DNA from 3 places in the Allobosea sp. GW821-FHT03A12 genome. Region 1 is predicted to be linked to each of the others. Evidence: riboswitches for the same ligand, from Rfam matches in the RefSeq annotation. Region 1 holds a riboswitch; each other region holds the start of a gene.
What was found. A riboswitch is a leader RNA that binds a small molecule or an ion and turns the genes downstream of it on or off. The one in region 1 is predicted to bind cobalamin.
Positions count from the first base shown of each region.

Region 2: linked by a shared signal. The riboswitch ahead of AC3WLC_RS02530 (hypothetical protein) and the one ahead of AC3WLC_RS22665 (CbtB domain-containing protein) in region 1 are both predicted to bind cobalamin.
Region 3: linked by a shared signal. The riboswitch ahead of AC3WLC_RS10795 (ABC transporter substrate-binding protein) and the one ahead of AC3WLC_RS22665 (CbtB domain-containing protein) in region 1 are both predicted to bind cobalamin.

Region 1 is NZ_JBYSVZ010000006.1:80,430-83,285, forward strand. It holds gene AC3WLC_RS22650 (hypothetical protein) at 1-279, opposite strand, end outside; gene cobO (cob(I)yrinic acid a,c-diamide adenosyltransferase) at 276-887, opposite strand; gene cobU (bifunctional adenosylcobinamide kinase/adenosylcobinamide-phosphate guanylyltransferase) at 887-1,399, opposite strand; cobalamin riboswitch at 1,522-1,701, shown strand; gene AC3WLC_RS22665 (CbtB domain-containing protein) at 1,737-1,910, shown strand; gene AC3WLC_RS22670 (CbtA family protein) at 1,921-2,676, shown strand; gene AC3WLC_RS22675 (DUF1636 family protein) at 2,724-2,856, shown strand, end outside.
Region 2 is NZ_JBYSVZ010000001.1:529,775-532,630, reverse strand. It holds gene AC3WLC_RS02535 (TonB-dependent receptor) at 1-1,140, opposite strand, end outside; gene AC3WLC_RS02530 (hypothetical protein) at 1,137-1,883, opposite strand; cobalamin riboswitch at 2,116-2,318, opposite strand; gene AC3WLC_RS02525 (cobalamin-binding protein) at 2,336-2,856, opposite strand, start outside.
Region 3 is NZ_JBYSVZ010000003.1:675,487-678,342, reverse strand. It holds gene AC3WLC_RS10805 (ABC transporter ATP-binding protein) at 1-6, opposite strand, end outside; gene AC3WLC_RS10800 (FecCD family ABC transporter permease) at 3-1,046, opposite strand; gene AC3WLC_RS10795 (ABC transporter substrate-binding protein) at 1,043-2,080, opposite strand; cobalamin riboswitch at 2,287-2,496, opposite strand; gene AC3WLC_RS10790 (GlxA family transcriptional regulator) at 2,593-2,856, shown strand, end outside.

The DNA.
Region 1 (2,856 bases):
AACCTCCTGAGTTTCTGGATCACGCAGATTCACGACCTCTGAGAGACGGAAGAAGTAGATCTCTCGGAGAGTCTGCATCGACTCCAGCGACGTGTTGCAGATCACATGTTCCCACCAGTCGCCTGCGTCTCTCCCCCAGGAAACGTCATAGACAAGCAATTCACGACCATCCGCCAAGAGAACAGCCGTTGCCTGCCCGTCTCTTTGCTGCAGCAATTTTCGCAACGGAGCGCCGTATCCGTCCAGAATCGGCCCCCAACCTTGCTGTTCGACCGTCAAAACTCGATCCCTTCCTGCGCCTTCACCCCGGCGGCGAAATGATGCTTCACCAACGTCATCTCGGTGACGAGGTCGGCAGCCTCGATCAGTTCCGACTTGGCGTTGCGGCCGGTGACGACGATGTGGAGGTCGGGCCGGCGTTCCCGCAGCACTGCCACGACGTCGGCGAGCGGCAGGTAGTCGTAGCGCAGGGCGATGTTGAGCTCGTCGAGCACTACGAGCCGGATGCTTTCGTCGGCCATCAACTCCTTCGCCTTCTCGAAGGCGCGGGTCGCGGCGGCGATGTCGCGGGTCTTGTCCTGCGTCTCCCAGGTGAAGCCCTCGCCCATGGAATGCCAGGAAATCTGGTCACCGAAGGCCTCCAGCGCCTTGCGCTCGCCGGTCGACCAGGCGCCCTTGATGAACTGGACGACGCCGATGCGCCAGCCATGGCCAAGCGCGCGCAGGATCAGGCCGAAGGCGGCGGTCGACTTGCCCTTGCCCGGACCGGTGTTGACGATCAGCAGGCCCTTTTCCAGCGTCTTGCCGGCGACCTCGGCGTCCTGCACCGCCTTGCGCTTTGCCATCTTCGCCTTGTGGCGGGCGGCGTCCTCGGCCTCGGTCGTCATCACTTCACCTGCATCGGCAATCCGGCGACCATGAAGACCACGCGCCCGGCCTGCGCCGCAAGCCGCTGATGCAGGCGGCCGGCCTCGTCGCGGAAGCGCCGGGCGAGCGCATTGTCCGGCACGATGCCGAGGCCGACCTCGTTCGAGACCAGCACGATAGGCGCGCTGGCCTCGCGGCAAGCGGCGATAAGCTCGCCGGTCGCGATTGCGATGTCGCGCTCGGCGAGCAGCAGATTGGTCAGCCACAGCGTCAGGCAATCGACGAGAATCGGCTGACCGGCCCGTGCATTGCGAATCGCCTCGGGCAGGGCGACGGGCGCATCGACGGTCTGCCAGTCGCGCGAGCGGCGGGCTCGGTGCTCGGCGATGCGGGCGCGCATCTCGTCGTCATAAGCCTGCGCGGTCGCGATATAGGTCCAGGGCGCCGGCAGCGCCTCGACCAGCGCCTCGGCATGGCGGCTCTTGCCGGAGCGGGCACCGCCGAGGACGAGAGTGAGCAGAGGAAGGGTCATGTCCTGGTCTCCGCGTCATGCTCGGGCGCAGACCCGAGCATCTCTTTCAGGAGATTCTCGGCTCTTCGCTACGCTTCGGCCGAGAATGACGAGACTGCATTGCACAGTGCCTACCGGATGGCTAATGATCGTCGCTGACGGTGCCTCGACAACGAGGTGAAAAGGGAACGCGGTGAAAGGCCGCGGCTGCCCCCGCAACTGTAAGCGGCGCGTCCTGCGCCATCGGCCACTGGGTTTCCCGGGAAGGCGGAGCAGGACACCAAGCCGTGAGCCAGGAGACCTGCCGTCGTCCGATGTCGTCCAGCAGGCTGCCGGTGGGGTGGCCAGGAGTGAGCCAATGAACACCGCAACCGTCACCAGCCAGACCAGCGTTTCGGAGCGGGCGAAAGCCGTCGCCGCCGCGCTGATCCTCGGCTTCGTGCTGATCTACACCGTCGGCTTCGCCGCCTCGTCCACTGTCCACAACGCGGCGCACGACACTCGTCACGGCCTCGCCTTCCCCTGTCATTGAGGGAAAGCACATGGTCACGCGTGTTCTCACGGTCAGCATCCTGGCCGGGCTTCTGGCTGGGCTGCTGATCTCGGCGCTCCAGCACGTCACCACCACCCCGCTGATCCTCAAGGCCGAGACCTATGAGGCCGCATTCCGCTCGCAGGGCGCACCGATGAAGGCCGCCTTCTCTGACGGTGCCCGCATCATTCTCGCCCATAACGACCCGAAGGCCGGGGCGGACCATACCGGTGAGCATGAATGGAAGCCGCAGGACGGCCTCCAGCGTACCGCCTTCACCAGCCTGGTGACGATCGGCACCGCGATCGGCTTCGCCGCATTGCTGCTCGCCGGAATGATCGCCGCGAACGAGCAGATCGACCAGCGCCGGGCATTGGCCTGGGCCGTCTGCGGCTTCCTCGCCTTCGGGCTCGCCCCGGCGATGGGGCTGGCGCCGGAATTGCCGGGCTCCGCCGCGGCCGAACTGCAGCACCGCCAGCTCTGGTGGCTGCTGACGGCGGTCGTCACCGCCGGCGCGCTCTTTGTCTTCCTGCGCGTCGAGGCTTCCTGGGCGCGGGCGCTTGCCGTGCTGGCGCTGCTGCTGCCACATCTGATCGGCGCGCCGCACCTGGCGGCGCCGGAGAGCAAGGTGCCGGCCGAGATCGCCGCGCATTTCGCCGCGCTCTCGCTCGCCATCCAGGCCGCGCTCTGGCTCGTCACCGGCTTCGCCGTCGGCGTGCTCTGGCCTTGGGCCACGCGCCGCAGCGCCGTCGCCGCGGCGGCCTGACGCCTCGCGCAGCCAGAAACGGCCGCGCCAGAACAAGGAGGCGTCTCATGCTCGAAGGCGATCTCGCCCTCGCGATGGAGGCCCGGCAGCAGCCGGGCTGCACCATCCATGTCTGCACCACCTGCCGGCGCCAGCGCGAGGATCTGCCGGAAGGCTATGACCAACCCGGCATCGGCCTTG
Region 2 (2,856 bases), on a different contig from region 1:
GTTATTGTCCTGCGGCGAGACTGGCGCCAGCGGGTTGCCGGGAACGCCGATGCGGTCCCGGATCGAACGCAGGGTACTGCGCTCCCAGTCCCAGCCGGCCAGCAGATCGTTGCCGGCCCAGAGCGTCATGCTCGGCTGGAAGCGCGTGCCGACGATGTTGAGTTCGCGCCTATTGTAGTCGGCCGAAGTGCCGGGCGCCGGCAAGCCGGTGCCGCCGCGGATGATCGGCGAAGCCCAGCGGAAATTATCGACGTCCTGCACGGCATAGCCCTGCAGCATCCAGCGATACTGTCCGCCGGGAAGCTGTCCCCGATAGGTGACGTCGAAGGAGTTGTTGTAGCGATCCTCCTGGCTGATCGTGTTGGCGCCGGAGCCGCGGAAGCCGACATCGTAGATGCCGTCGGTGCGCAGCGTCGTCTCGATGCGGTGGTCGGGATTGATCTGTAGGCCGAGCGCGCCGGCGACGCCCAAGCGCTTCCAGCCGGTGTTCTCCATCTTCGAACCGCCGCGGCCGGAGCGGTAATCGTCGCGGGAGCCGCCGGAGATGCCGGCGTAATAATCGATGCTGTCATAGAGCCCGCCGGTCTGGGCCTTGCCTTGCAAGAGCCCCCAGGAGCCCCCTGCCCCTTCGATCATCGTGCCCGGCGCGGTGCGGCCGGTCTTCAGGAGGATGTTGATGACGCCGCCGATGTTCTGGCTGCCATAGACGACCGAGGACGGGCCGCGGATGATCTCGATGCGTTCGACATCGGCCGTCGACAGCTTGGACAGGTTTGCCGTGCCGGCGCGCCGGCCGTTCATCAGCACCAGCACCTGGCTGCGGAAGTCCTTGCCCTGCCCGTCGGTGGTGCCGCCGCGGATGTTGATCGAGGTCTGACCGGGCGTCCACTGGCTGAAAAAGCCGACGGCATTCTCGGCCAGCAGGTCAGTCAGCGACTGCGACCGGCTGCGCTCGATCTGCGCGGAATCGATGACCTGGACAGTGCCGGGAATGCTGCTGCGCGGTTCGGGGCGTCCGGTCGCCGTCACGACGAGTTCGTCGAGCTTGATCTCGGTCTGGGCGAAGGCAGGGGCACTCGCTGCTGCCGTCAGGCAGGTCGCGGCAAGCAGGCAGGCTTTGCGGGCATTCGGGCGGATCATGTCAGGTCCCAGACGAGGATGGCCGAGCGGCGATGGCAGGAGAGGCGGAAGCCGGCCGGCGTCGGCGCGGCCTGCTTGTAGAGGTGGTCGAAAAGCTGGGGCCGGCGCGGGTCGTCAGGCGCCCAGCCCAACCGGTCGGCCTGGAACGCCGCGAAGGCGGCGAGGTCCGGCAGCTCGAGCGAAAAGGTCCAGTCCGTCACGTCGGAGCGGTCGGGCAGGTCTGAGCCGAGCCGCGGCAGCACCAGATCGATGCCCGGCGTCTCGTCCTCGCGATGCCATTCGCGCGGCAGGCAGGCGGCAAGGATGAGCCCTTTCGGAGCAGCCTGTGCTGGCACGACCCAGACGATCTGACGGCGTGCCCAGCGCCGGCAGCGCCCGAGGAAGGCGAGCGGATCATGGAAATAGCCCGGCATCGTCGCCGCGAGGACCGTGTCGGCGGGCTCGCAGACAATGCGCTCATCATCCCAGCCGAGCGGGATGATCTGGGGCCGCTCGGCTCGGAGCGCGAGACGCCCCTGCATCACCGGTGACGGCTCGATCACCGTCCAATGGCTCGCGCGACCGAGCAAGGCTGCACCGAGCTGGCCGCCGCCCGCACCGACATCGACGAGATCGCCGATATCCGAGGTCAAGCGGCGGATGAGCGGCGCCACGCGCGACGCATAATCGGAACTGTCGATCGCGCTGGCATAAAGCGCGAGAGGGTCGAGCGAACCGGCATTCACCCACGTGGAAAGAGGCATAGCAGCATGCATGTCGCGGCTATGAATGATATGTTATATCATTACAAGTCATCTTGTCGGCCACAAGCGTCGCCGGCTTCGCCTGGCGCCAATGGCGGCAGCGCAGTCCCAGGTGCATGGTCATCGTCGTCAGCCCCTCGCTGTGCGGAACAGGGCTGCTCGGAAGCGCGGCAGATACGGCGGCAATCGCGGCCGGACATGCTGCGATCCGCCGGACACCCCGCCCGCGCGACATCAATACGCCGTCGGGGCAGGTCTCCTGGCTCGCGGATCAACGCTTTCGACCGTCTTCCCAGCGCTTGGCGCCAGTGACATCAGGGACGAAAACTCACCGCTTACAGTTGCGGGGGCAGCTCCGGATTGGGCGATCAATGCCGCACCGGATTCCCTCTTAGCTTCGGATCGCTCCGAAGACCTCGACGCGCGTCAACCTATATGGCGGGATTGTGGCGTCAACCCGCTACGTCGGCAGCGCCACCTAGGCTGTGGATGGCGCGGACGATCGCATCGAGCCCATCGGTCAGCGCGGCCGGGCCGGGCTGGAGGATGAGCGGCGATTTGATCTCGACGATCCGGCCATCGGCGACAGCAGGAATCGCCGACCAGCCGGGACGATCCATGATGCGCTGCGGCACGACCTTCTTGCCGCACCAGGAGGCAAGGATGAGATCCGGCGCAGCGGCGATTACCTCCTCGGAGCCGACGATCCTGTCGCGTGCCGCCTGCCCACGCGCCCTGTCCGCGAAGACATCGATCCCGCCGGCGATCCTGATCAGTTCGGAGACCCAGCCGATGCCCGATATCAGCGGCTCGTCCCATTCCTCGAAGTAGACCTTCGGCCGCCAGTCCAATGCTGGCGCGCGGGCCGCGATGTCCGCGAGCCGGCGCTCATAGGAACGCACGAGCGCCTCGGCCTTGTCCGGTACGCCGACCAGTGCCCCGCATGTACGGATCATCGCCAGGATGCCGGCAA
Region 3 (2,856 bases), on a different contig from region 1:
CGTCATACGGAACGCCTCGCGCGGTAGAGGATGAGCGCGAAGACCGGCGCGCCGAACAGCGCCGTGACCACGCCGATCGGCAGGATCTGCTGCGGGATCAGCACGCGCGAGAGGATGTCGGCGAGGATCATGAAGATCGCGCCGACGACAAGGCAGGCCGGCAGCAAACGGGCATGGCCGGAGCCGACGAGGAAGCGGGCAGCATGGGGGATGATCAGCCCGACGAAGCCGACCGTGCCGACGATCGAAACCATCACCGCGGTCATCACCGCCGTGGTGGCGAAAAGCACGACCTTCACCCGCGTTACGGCCACGCCGAGCGAGGCGGCGGCATCGACACCGAAAGCGAAGGCGTCGAGCGCCTTGGCGTGCAGCATGCAGATGCCGAAGCCGATGAAAGCGACCGGCGCGGCGATCCAGAGATCGGGCCAGCGCACGCCGCCGAAATTTCCCAGCAGCCAGAACATCACGCCGCGTGCCTGCTCGGCGCTGGCCATGGTCGTGACGATGGTCGCCGTCGCCGCGTTGAAGAGCTGCGAGGTCGCGACGCCGGCGAGGATGACGCGATCGCTCGCCCCGCCAGCCCCCGTCGCCAGCAGCGCCACGACCGCGAGCGCGGCGCAGGAGCCGATGAAGGCGCCGGCCGAGACCGTCAACGCCGTGCCGCCGATGCCGACGCCGAGGATCAGCACCGCGACGGCGCCGGTCGAGGCGCCGGCGGAGATGCCGAGCACATAGGGCTCCGCCAGCGGGTTGCGCAGCAGAGCCTGCAGGATCGCGCCGGAGAGCGCCAGCGCGCCACCGCCGAGTCCCGCCATCAGCGCCCGGCTCAGGCGATAATCGAAGATCACGCCCTGCTGGATCGCGCTGACCGGGAAATCGAGATCGAACAGCCCATTGCCGAGCGCGCGCAGCGCCGTATCAAACGGGATGCGCATCTCGCCGATCGTCACCGCCAGCGCCACCGAAACGGTGAGCGCGACGAGCGAGGCCAGCGCGATCGCGATCCGCGCCGGCCAGTTCGGGCCGTGGGCAGCGTGGCTCAAGGAGAGAGGCCGAAGCCGGAGATCGCCTTGGCGAGCGTCTCGATACCGTCGACCGTGTCGAGCCCGGCGCGGGTGGCGCCGACATCCAGGATCACGATGCGGTTGTTCCTGACCGCGTCGAGCTTGCTGGCGACGGGGTCGGTCTTGAGGAAGTCGAGCTTCTTCTCGATATCATCGGCCGGAAAGCGGCGGCGATCCATCTTCACGGTGACGATCACAGCCGGGTTGGCGCCGGCGATGCTCTCCCAGCCGACCAGCGGCCATTCCTCGTTGGTGGTGATGATGTTGCGGGCGCCGAGCTTCGACAGGATATAGGCGGGCACGCCGTTCTTGCCGGCCATGAAGCCGTCGCCCTTGATGTCCTTGCTGGAGAACCAGACCACGACCGGCACGTCCCTGGCCTTGAGGCTGGCGACAGCCTGCACCGCCTTGTCCTCGCGCGCCTTCAGCTCGGCAATCAGCGCATCGGCCCGATCGGAGACGTCGAAAATCTGCCCGAACTCGCGGATGTTGCGATAGACCAGCTCCATCGTGAACATCTGGGTGCGCACGCCGTCGCCGGCGCCGGAATTGTCCTTGCCGACGCAGTCGGTCGGCGAGACGTAAGTTGGCACCTTGACCTTGGCGAACTGGTCGCGCTTGCCGACGATTCCGTTCGGCCCGACATGCCATTCGAACATCGCGGTGACGAGGTCGGGCTCCTGGGCGAGCACCGCCTCGAAGCTCGGATCGTTGTCGGCGAGGCGCTTCACCCTGGCGTTCACCGCCTCATAGGGCTTGGCGACCGGCGAAAACCAGACGGCGGTGCCGACGACGCGGTCGCCGAGACCGAGCGCGTAGAGGATCTCGGTCTGGGTCTGGCCGATCGCGACGACGCGCTTGGGCGGGGCGGCGAAGGTCACGCTCTCGCGGCAGTTCTCCAGGGTCAGCGGATATTGCGTCGGCGCCGCCAAGGCGGCACCCGCGACTAGGGTGCCGAGGAGCGCCGCGACGGGCGCCAGCGGCAGGCGGGTGATGTATCGCGTAGCCGGCACGGGACAAGCCTTGAATGTAACAATGTTGCATTTCTGATAGAAGGGACGGCGCGCAGCCGTCAAGCTCTGCGCGACAGCGCGGGCGGTGTTCACGAACATGGGTCTCATCGCTCCCCGAGATGGCAGGCGGGGAGCTGCGCAGGGGCGTGGATGGATGGAGGCATGGCCGCCATCGACACACAGCTCCGGAACACCCCGTCCGAAAGACGTCTTCGACGACCGGGGCAGGTCTCCTGGCTCGCGGGTCAGTGCCGCTTCCGCCCGGCCTTCCCGGCGCTGTCGGCGCCAGTGGACGATGGACGGAGAGCTCGCCGCTTACAGTTGCGGGGGCAGCCTCGGCTTTGGCGGAATACGCCTCACCGAATTCCCTCTTAGCTCCGGATGCGATCCGGAGAACCTCGATCGCGGCCACCCTATAAGGCCGCGCTGCACCGTCAAGCCCGTCCGCAGCCTTGCAGCGATGGCCACCGCCTCAAGGCTTGCTAAGGTAGGGCCAGGCCAAGGGGTGAGGCATGCAGAGCGAATACCGCGTCGCCATTGTCGTGCTGCCGAACTTCACCCTGCTCGCCCTGTCCAGTGTCGTCGACACGCTCCGGCTGGCGAATCGGGCGCTGGGACGCGAGGCCTACAGCTGGACCGTCTACGGGCTGCAGGACACCGTGGCGGCCTCGAGCCATGTCGGCATCGTCCCCGACAGGCTGCTGGCGGGCGTGCATGACGACGAGGCCGACATCGCCATCGTCTGCGGCGGGATCGGCGGCCATCTCTACAATGAG